DNA from 2 places in the Pseudarthrobacter sp. WHRI 8279 genome. Region 2 is predicted to be linked to the other one. Evidence: predicted binding sites of a transcription regulator. Region 2 holds the regulator's gene; the other holds the start of a gene.
The links. The regulator LexA, encoded in region 2, represses DNA repair genes until DNA is damaged. The targets are predictions, from matches to a motif close to TCGAACANNTGTTCGA.
Positions count from the first base shown of each region.

Region 1: a site for LexA is predicted at 2,625-2,640, ahead of ABRP28_RS14950 (shikimate dehydrogenase). Genes of this name have one in related genera too.

Region 1 covers NZ_CP168162.1:3,239,045-3,243,460, forward strand. Annotated here, with positions in the region: gene ABRP28_RS14945 (TIM barrel protein) at 1-1,675, opposite strand, end outside; gene ABRP28_RS14950 (shikimate dehydrogenase) at 1,675-2,556, opposite strand; gene ABRP28_RS14955 (IclR family transcriptional regulator) at 2,691-3,518, opposite strand; gene ABRP28_RS14960 (MFS transporter) at 3,749-4,416, shown strand, end outside.
Region 2 covers NZ_CP168162.1:664,764-669,179, forward strand. Annotated here, with positions in the region: gene ABRP28_RS02980 (ATP-dependent DNA helicase) at 1-1,404, shown strand, start outside; gene lexA (transcriptional repressor LexA) at 1,503-2,237, opposite strand; gene ABRP28_RS02990 (LysM peptidoglycan-binding domain-containing protein) at 2,561-2,977, shown strand; gene ABRP28_RS02995 (histidinol-phosphate transaminase) at 3,108-4,226, shown strand; gene hisB (imidazoleglycerol-phosphate dehydratase HisB) at 4,287-4,416, shown strand, end outside.

The DNA.
Region 1 (4,416 bases), 1.8 Mb from region 2:
GTTCGAGGTCGAACCGGGCGTCCAGGTCCTCGTAGTAGTTCGCCGGGATCTGCAGGAACTCGAGTCCCCGGTCCCGGGCGGCCCGGGCGGTGGCCACAAGGTCCGCCACGGCGAACGCGATGTGCTCCTGGTACGTCTTCCGGGCTTCGTTCTGCGCCTGCTGCACCGGCGCCAGGTTCAGCACCAGCCGCACCGCGCCGTCGGAGGTCTGCATGACCTGGGAGCGCACCAGTCCGCTGGGGCTGGGCACTTCGGCGAAGGGCTGCGGTTCCAGGGCCAGGGCGCTGGTGTAGAAGAGGACAGCTTCGTCAAAGTGCTGCCAGGGCTGGGCGAGGTTGACGTGGTCAATGACGGCGCTGGCGCCGCTCGAGGGGTGCTCCAGGCCCTCCCCGAATTCACGTGTCCAGGCGGCGGTGCCGTCGGGGCTGCCCTGGCACAGGAAGATCTCGGTGGAGTCCGGCGCGGAGATGCCCTGGAAGACTTCCTCATCGGCCTGGACCTTGCGGGCCACCACGGGCGCCTTGAGCTGCTGGGCCCGGGCTGAGGCGATGACGGGCGAATCGACGTCGAAGCCCAGGGCGGCGATGGCGGGTTCGGCATGGACGGCTGCCTGCTCGTTGATGATCACGCGGGCCTGGCCCATGGTCCACAGCTGGACATCCTTGGTGCGGTGCCTGCCCTCGAACCCGAAGCCGAGCTGCCCCAGGAGCTTTTCCAGCTGCGCGGTGTCGTCCGCCTTGACCTCGGCGAAGTTGAAGCCTGCGGGTTCACTCACCTTGGGCAGCGTGGCCAGTTCCATGGGATAACGACGGCGGGACGCGGCACCGGAGCCGGCTGCACCACTTGCGGAGGTGCTTGCCAGCCATGTTGCGCTCTGTTCCTCCAGCCAGATCAGCGAACGCATGGCGTCCACCGCGGTGCGGTCCACATCCGACTGGCGGAAGACGTCGTTGAAGACTTCGAGGGACACGGGACCGGAGTAGCCGGCCCGGACCACGTGGCCCATGAATTTCCCGAGCTCGAACTGGCCCTCGCCCGGGAAGACGCGGTAGTGGCGGCTCCAGGAGAGGACGTCCATGGAGAGCTTGGGGGCGTCCGCCACCTGGACAAAGAAGATCTTTTCGGGGTTGAACGCCTCGATGGGCGCGGTGTCCCAGTCGCGGGAGAGGATGTGGAAGGAGTCCAGGCAGGTGCCGAAGTTGGGGTGGTCCACCATCTCCACCAGCTTGTACGCATGCTCGTAGTCGTTGACGTACTTGCCCCACGCCAGGGCCTCGTAGGCCACCTTGACGCCGTGGTTCCCGGCCAGCTCCGCAAGTTCGGAGAGCTGGGAGGCGCGGAGGCCGTCGTCGTCGATTGTTGCCGTGGCCACGTTGGAGCAGACCAGGATGGTGTCCATGCCCAGGCGGGACATCAGCTTGAACTTTGCCTCGGCCCGGCGGAGGTTGGCTGTGAGCAGGTCCGGCGTGACGCCGTCGAAGTCCCGGAACGGCTGGTAGAGGTCCAGCCCCAGGCCCAGGTCGGCAGCCATTTTCCGCACGTCCTCGGGGGTCAGCGGCGAGGTGACCAGGTCCTGCTCGAAAATCTCAATGCCGTCAAAGCCCGCAATGGCGCAGGCCTGCATCTTTTCCTTCAGCGTGCCGGAGAGGCACACCGTGGCGATTCCGGTGCGCATCAGGCGGCCACCTCCTCGGCGGCCACAAGCTCCAGGAAGTGGCTGCGCATGCGGTCCGGGTCCGCTTCGAGGCCGGTGAAGATGCGGAAGGCGTCGGCCGCCTGGCCCACCGCCATCCGGCCGCCGTCCAGCACCTGGCAGCCTTTGGCGCGGGCGGCGCGGACCAGTTCGGTGTCGATGGGGCGGTAGACAATGTCCGCCACCCAGTGGCGGGACTCCAAGAGGTCCAGGTCCAGCGGGACGCCGGGGTGCGCGGCCATGCCCACGGGAGTGCAGTGCACCAGCCCGTCAGCCAGCCGCATCAGCTGCGGCAGCTCCGCCGTCGTCCGTGCCGCCACGGTGCTGCCCGGGAAGAAACCGGCCAGTTCAGCCGCGCGGGCGGCGCCGCGGGCGGCGTCCATGTCCACGAGGTCCAGGTGGCGGACACCGGCGGTAAGGAGGGCGTAGGCGACGGCGGAACCCGCCCCGCCGGCGCCCAGCTGGACCACGCGGTCCAGCTTTGCGGCGGGGAGGCCGGAAGCCAGCGCGGCGGCAAAACCGGAGAAGTCGGTGTTGTGTCCTATGAACCGGCCGTCCTCGATCACCACCGTGTTCACGGCTCCAAGCCGCTGCGCGTCCGGTGACACTTCATTCAGGTGCTGCAGGACCAGTTGCTTGCAGGGGTGGGTGATGTTCAGGCCGTTGAAGCCGAGGGTGCGGGCACTCTTCAGGAGGTCACCCACGGATTCGCCGGGAAGGCCCAGTTCCAGGAGGTCGATGGGCCGGTAAAGGTAGCGCAGGCCCTGCACATCCCCTTCGCGTTCGTGCATGGGCGGGGTGAGTGACGGCATCACGCCATCGCCGACCAGTCCCACCAGGTAGGACTCAGTTCGATTACTCATCCGTGCAGCTCCTTTGGTACGGCACCGCCCACCGCGCTGGGCGGCAGTTCCGGTGCTGGAAATTACGATACAACATATGTTCTCGATTCGCACTCATGTTCGTAATGCGAACATGAGTGGAATGGTGGAAGAAATCAGCGCTGCGGCAGCCTCGCCGACAACTCGGCAGCGGCCTCCTTCAGCAACGGCACATGTGCAACCAGCTGCTCCACGCTGAGGCGAAAGACCGGCACGGCCGTTGCCAGCGAGGCAAACGCATGGCCCTGTGAGTTGAAGACCGGAACAGCGACAGCACGCATGCCCAGTTCGTTCTCCTCATCCATCACGGCGTAGCCGCTGCTCCGGACCTGCTCAATTTCAGCCCGGAAGGCGTCCCTGTCCGTGATGGAGAATTCCGTCAGCGGCGCAAGCTCCAACTCCTCCACCAGGCGCTGCCGCTCGCCGTCCTCTGCGAATGCCACCAACGCCTTGCCTACGGAGGTGGTGTGGAGCGCGCCAAGATGCCCCGGATCGCTGGTGACGCGGAACGTTTGGGGACCGTCCACTTTGTTCACGGTGAGGTAGTGGTCGCCGTCGCGGACACTGAGGATGGTGGCCTCGCCAGTCTGTTCCGTCACGCGCCGGAGGACCGGCAGGGCCGCGCCCGCGAAGCCGTGGTGGTTCGAGACCCGCTGGCCCAGCTGAAAGATCCGCAGGCCCAGGTGGTACCGGCGGCCGTCCGGCTCGTAGTCCACGAACCCGTCCCGCGTCAGGGAACCCAGCAGGCGGTACGTGGTACTGAAGGGCAGGTCCGCCCGCCGGGAGATTTCCGCGGCACTCGCACCGCGGGGCTCATCCCCCAGGAGGACCAGGAGGCCCAGGGCTTTGCCCACCATGTCAGTACGGTCTGCCCTGGCCTGCCTGGCGTCGGCCTTGATATCGCCAGCTGCGTCATCGTCAGCTGTGGTTCGGTTCACACTCATACCTCGATGTTGCCACAATGTGAGAGCTATTTCTAGATGGTGATTATTTTCTTGACAGGTGACTGCCCTCACAGCCATCATTGCTGTATCGCACAAGTAGCTCTCACCATGTGGCTACTCGCCGGGTCTTCTTTCGGACTCAGCCGCATCGCGCCCCGCCCGCACCAAGGCAGCGGCGGCTGCGACCCCCAGATCCATCCCGCGACAATGTCGTCACACAAAGGAACTCCATGAGCCAGACACTTCCGTCCGCCGGAACGGACACTGACACCCAGGGCCGCACCCCCAAGAAAGCAGCCGTCGCCAGCTTCCTGGGCAGCGCAGTCGAATACTACGACTTCTTCATCTTCGGCTCCGCCGCTGCGCTGATCTTCCCCACGGTCTTCTTCCCCGACGCCGATGCCAACGCCGCCATCATGTCTTTCGCAACCTTCGGCTTCGCCTACGTGGCCCGTCCCGTGGGCGCCGTCATCCTGGGGCACTTCGGTGACAGGGTGGGCCGCCGGAAGGTCCTGATGTTCACCCTCCTGCTGATGGGCGCCTCCACCTTCCTGATCGGCTGCCTCCCGGACTTCAACACCGTCGGCTGGTGGGCTCCCGCCCTGCTGGTGCTGGCCCGGCTCTGCCAGGGCCTTTCCGCGGCCGGAGAGCAGGCCGGCGCCTCCTCCATGACGCTGGAGCACGCCCCGGATAACCGCCGCTCCTTCTTCACCTCCTGGACCCTCACCGGCACCCAGGGCGGCCAGATCCTTGCCGCCCTCGTCTTCATCCCCGTCCTGGCCCTTCCGGACGAGATCAAGTACGGCATCGGCTGGCGCATCCCGTTCTGGCTGAGCGCCGTCGTCGTTGTTGTCGCGTTCATCATCCGCCGCACCCTGCACGAGCCGCCCGCCTTCGA
Region 2 (4,416 bases):
ATGGCAGCAGAGTGCTTCAGTGAACTTGCCCGGCAGGACGCTGCGGAGGCGGACGTCGTGGTCACGAACCACGCGATGCTCGCCGTCAGCGCCTTTGAGGGGCTGGCGGTCCTGCCCGAGTACGACGTCGTGGTGGTGGACGAGGCGCACGAACTCCAGGACCGGGTCACGGGGGCGGTCTCCGGACAGCTGTCCGTGGCCATGGTCCATGCGGCTGCCGCCGGAGCCCGCAAGCACACCGCCATCACCGTTGACGCGCTCAACGCCGCGGCCGCCAACCTGGAACTTGCCCTCGCCGCAGTGCCGAACGGACTGCTGCCCAACGGGCTGAATGAAGAACAGCTGGACTGCGTGGACCAGCTGCGTGATGCCTGCCGCGCCGCCCTCTCGGATTCGAAGGGGGACGGCAATGCCACGCCCGACGGCGGGAGGCAGCTTGCGCGGTCCCGCCTGATGCTCATCCTGGAACTTTGCGAACGGCTCCTCGCTGCCCGGGAGAACCGCGAAGTGGTGTGGTTTTCCCGCGCCAGCGCCTTTGATCCCGCGCAGGAATTTTCCCAGCCGGATGAGACGGCGCCGGCTTTGATCAACATTGCGCCGCTGTCCGTGGCCGGGCGGCTGCGGGAAGGCCTGTTCTCCGGGCACACCGTTGTACTTACTTCTGCCACGCTGGCCATTGGTTCAGCGTTTGAGCCTGCCGCCGGCGGGCTGGGACTCGTGGGCGAGGGTGCCCCCCGCTGGAAAGGCGTGGACGTGGGGTCGCCCTTTGACTACCCCAAGCAGGGCATCCTCTACGTTGCCGGGCACCTGCCGAAGCCCGGAAGGGGCGCATCCCCGGAAGCACTTGACGAACTCGAGGCGCTCATCCGCGCTTCCGGCGGCGGCGCACTGTGCCTGTTTTCCTCCCGGCGCGCCGCAGAGGAAGCCGCCGAAGCCCTCCGCCCCAAGCTGGACATGACGGTCCTCTGCCAGGGCGATTCCACCATGACCGCCCTGGTGAAGCAGTTCGCCGACGAGCCCGATACCTGCCTGTTCGGAACCATGTCCCTGTGGCAGGGCGTGGATGTCCCTGGCGGGTCCTGCCGCCTTGTGGTGATAGACCGGATTCCCTTTCCGCGGCCGGACGATCCCCTCATGACGGCGCGCTCCCGGGCCGTGGCACAGGCTGGCGGCAACGGCTTCATGTCGGTTTCGGCCACCCATGCCGCCATCCGGCTCGCCCAGGGCGCAGGCCGGTTGATCCGCTCCACAGGGGACAAGGGAGTGGTGGCTGTGCTTGACTCACGGCTTGCCACCGAGCGCTACGCAGGGTTCCTCCGGGAAGCGCTGCCGCCGTTCTGGTCCACAACGGACCGGAAGACGGCAATCGCGGCCCTGGAGAGGCTGGCCGGCGAGAACGCCTGACGCCTGGGCGGGGCAGTGTTTGGCCGAGCTGAGTGTTTGGCCCGGCAGGGCCCAACACTGCCGGAGCCTGCTGTGCCCCCGGGGCGGGGGGAACCTGGCTACAGGGAGCGGAGCACTGAAACGACCTTGCCCATGATGGTGGCGTGGTCTCCGAGGATTGGCTCGTACTGGGTGTTCTGGGGGAGCAGCCAGGTGTGGCCGTCACGCTGCCGGAATGTCTTGACGGTGGCCTCATCGTCGAGGAGGGCAGCGACGATCTCGCCGTTGGCTGCATCCGCCTGGCGGCGCACCACAACCCAGTCGCCATCACAGATGGCCGCGTCCACCATGGAATCCCCGGCCACCCGGAGCATAAACAGTTCGCCCTGGCCCACCAGCTGCCGGGGGAGCGGCATAACGTCCTCCACCTGCTGGTCGGCCAGGATGGGACCACCGGCTGCGATGCGGCCAACAAGTGGAACCATCGCAGTGTCAAGGGCAGTGGGCAGCTCCGTGACAGTGGCGCCACCGCTGGGGGGCACTGCTGATGGCTGGCTGGCGGGTTTGGCCGCACCGCCGTCCAAAGTCAGGGGCATCAGGACCTCCATGGCGCGCGGACGCTTCGGGTCACGGCGCAGATAGCCCAGTTTTTCCAGCTGGGACAGCTGGTGGGTGACGCTGGAAAGGCTGGCCAGGCCCACGGTATCTCCGATTTCCCGCATGGACGGGGGGTAGCCGTTCACATTGACGGAACGCTGGATCGTTTCCAGGATCTTTTTCTGCCGTGGCGTCAGGCCCTTGGCGGTCCTCTTCGGTTGCGCGGTTGCCCTGCCCCCGGCGGCTGCTGCTGCCATATTCGCCAATGCCTTTCGGTGTCCGCCGGGCCTATCCACGGCAAGGCCCTGGACGATCCCGCCCCATAATGTCAGACCCTGCTGATCGACTGTCCGGGTGGTTGTTCTTTCGTTCAAAACTAGGCCAGCCACACTGCTTTTTCAAACATTTGTTCTAGCGAGTCTCGACAATGTTCGTTGATAGGTGCTAAAACAGAAGAAGCAAAGTTCGAACATATGTTCTACTGCGAACGCCGGCCATTCGAAAGTGGCACCGGAAAGCCCTAGGGGGCGTCGGAGCAGAACATCCGGGCAGCACAGTATGGTCCAGGAGGGCTCAGTTCATGTCAGCTACATCTGTTTCGCGGGGTTCACGTCCACAGCTGCTCTCTGTGCAGCACCTTCTGTCCCGGCCTGAAGAGCGGCAGCCGGAACGGCCGGCCCCCCTTCCGCCCCTGCGGCTGACCCGGCGCGGCCGCATCGTGCTGATCGGTATTCCCCTGGTTCTTCTGGCCGCCCTGCTGCTCTCGCTGGCAGGCTTCTTCAACTCCCCGGCAAAAGCCTCCGACTCAGACGCGGAGCTCCAGACGACCTCCGCGGTCACCGTGACGGTCCAGCCCGGCCAGTCGCTGTGGGGGATCGCAGCCGCCGTGGCGCCTGATCGCGACGCACGCGATGTTGTGGCCGACATCGTGCAGCTCAACAACCTCTCCGCAGGCGCAGTCTTCCCCGGCCAGCAGTTGTTCGTTCCCGCCGGCTGAGCTGCCATAGCCGGCAGCAGGGTCCGGACCAGCGGGGGCTGCTCCATGGAATGGGCCGGGGGCGCATGCCGAGGGCGAACAGGAACCCGTCACATTTTCCGCCCTCCGGCACGGGCACTAAACTGTTCAGGTGAATGACCAGCTAGAACGCCTGAACCGGCTTCCCCTCCGCAGCAACCTCCGCGGGCTTACCCCTTACGGTGCGCCCCAGCTGGACGTCCCCATCCTCCTGAACGTCAACGAAAACACCCATGGTGTTCCGGCGGACGTAAGGGCGGCCATCAGTGCGGCAGTCACCGAAGCCGCCGCGGGCCTGAACCGCTACCCGGACCGGGAGTTCACGGAACTGCGCAAAGCGCTGGCGGAATATCTGGGCCACGGCCTCGATGAGACCAACCTCTGGGCTGCGAACGGCTCAAACGAGGTACTCCAGCAGATCCTCCAGGCATTCGGCGGTCCCGGACGCACAGCGCTCGGCTTTCCCCCCACGTACTCGATGTATCCGCTGCTGGCCAGCGGAACGGACACCGAATACATCGTCGGAGAGCGCGCCGAAGGCTACGGCCTCAGCGCTGAATCGGCAGCGCGGCAGGTCAAGGAACTGCAGCCCAACATCGTCTTCCTCTGTTCGCCCAACAACCCCACGGGGACCGGGCTGGGGCTGGATGTCGTGGAGGCCGTGTACGAGGCAGGCGAAGCAAGCCAGACCATCGTCATTGTCGATGAGGCATACCACGAGTTCGCACACGACGGGACGCCCAGCGCACTGACGTTGCTGCCCGGCCGGGAGCGGCTGATCGTGTCCAGGACCATGAGCAAGGCATTCGCGCTGGCCGGAGCCCGACTGGGCTACATGGCTGCCGCACCCGAAGTTGCCGATGCCCTCCGCCTGGTCCGGCTGCCGTACCACCTCTCAGCCATCACGCAGGCCACTGCCCTGGCTGCCCTCCAGCACCGCGAGGCACTGATGGCGGATGTGGAAGACATCAAGAAGCAGCGGGACCGCATCGTGTCGGAGCTGACGCGGATGGGCCTCAAGCCCGCAGCGTCGGACTCCAATTACGTCTTTTTCGGCGGACTGGAGAACCCGCACCAGGTCTGGCAGGAGCTGCTGGACGCCGGAGTGCTGATCCGGGACGTGGGGATTCCCGGCCACCTCCGGGTCACGGCCGGAACTGAGACCGAAACCACAGCCTTCCTCACATCCCTGGAAAGCATCCTTGCAAGCCAGGCCACGCTTCCCGCCTAGACTGGAAGCAGCGGCGCTGGACGCCCTGAACCACCCCATCTGCCCAAAAGGACCCAAAGCATGAGTACCACCGGATCGAACGTGGCTGCGGCCCGCACTGCGCGCATGGAACGTGCCACCAGTGAGTCGTCCGTGCTCGTGGAAATCAACCTGGACGGCACCGGCACCTCGGACATCGACACGTCGGTAC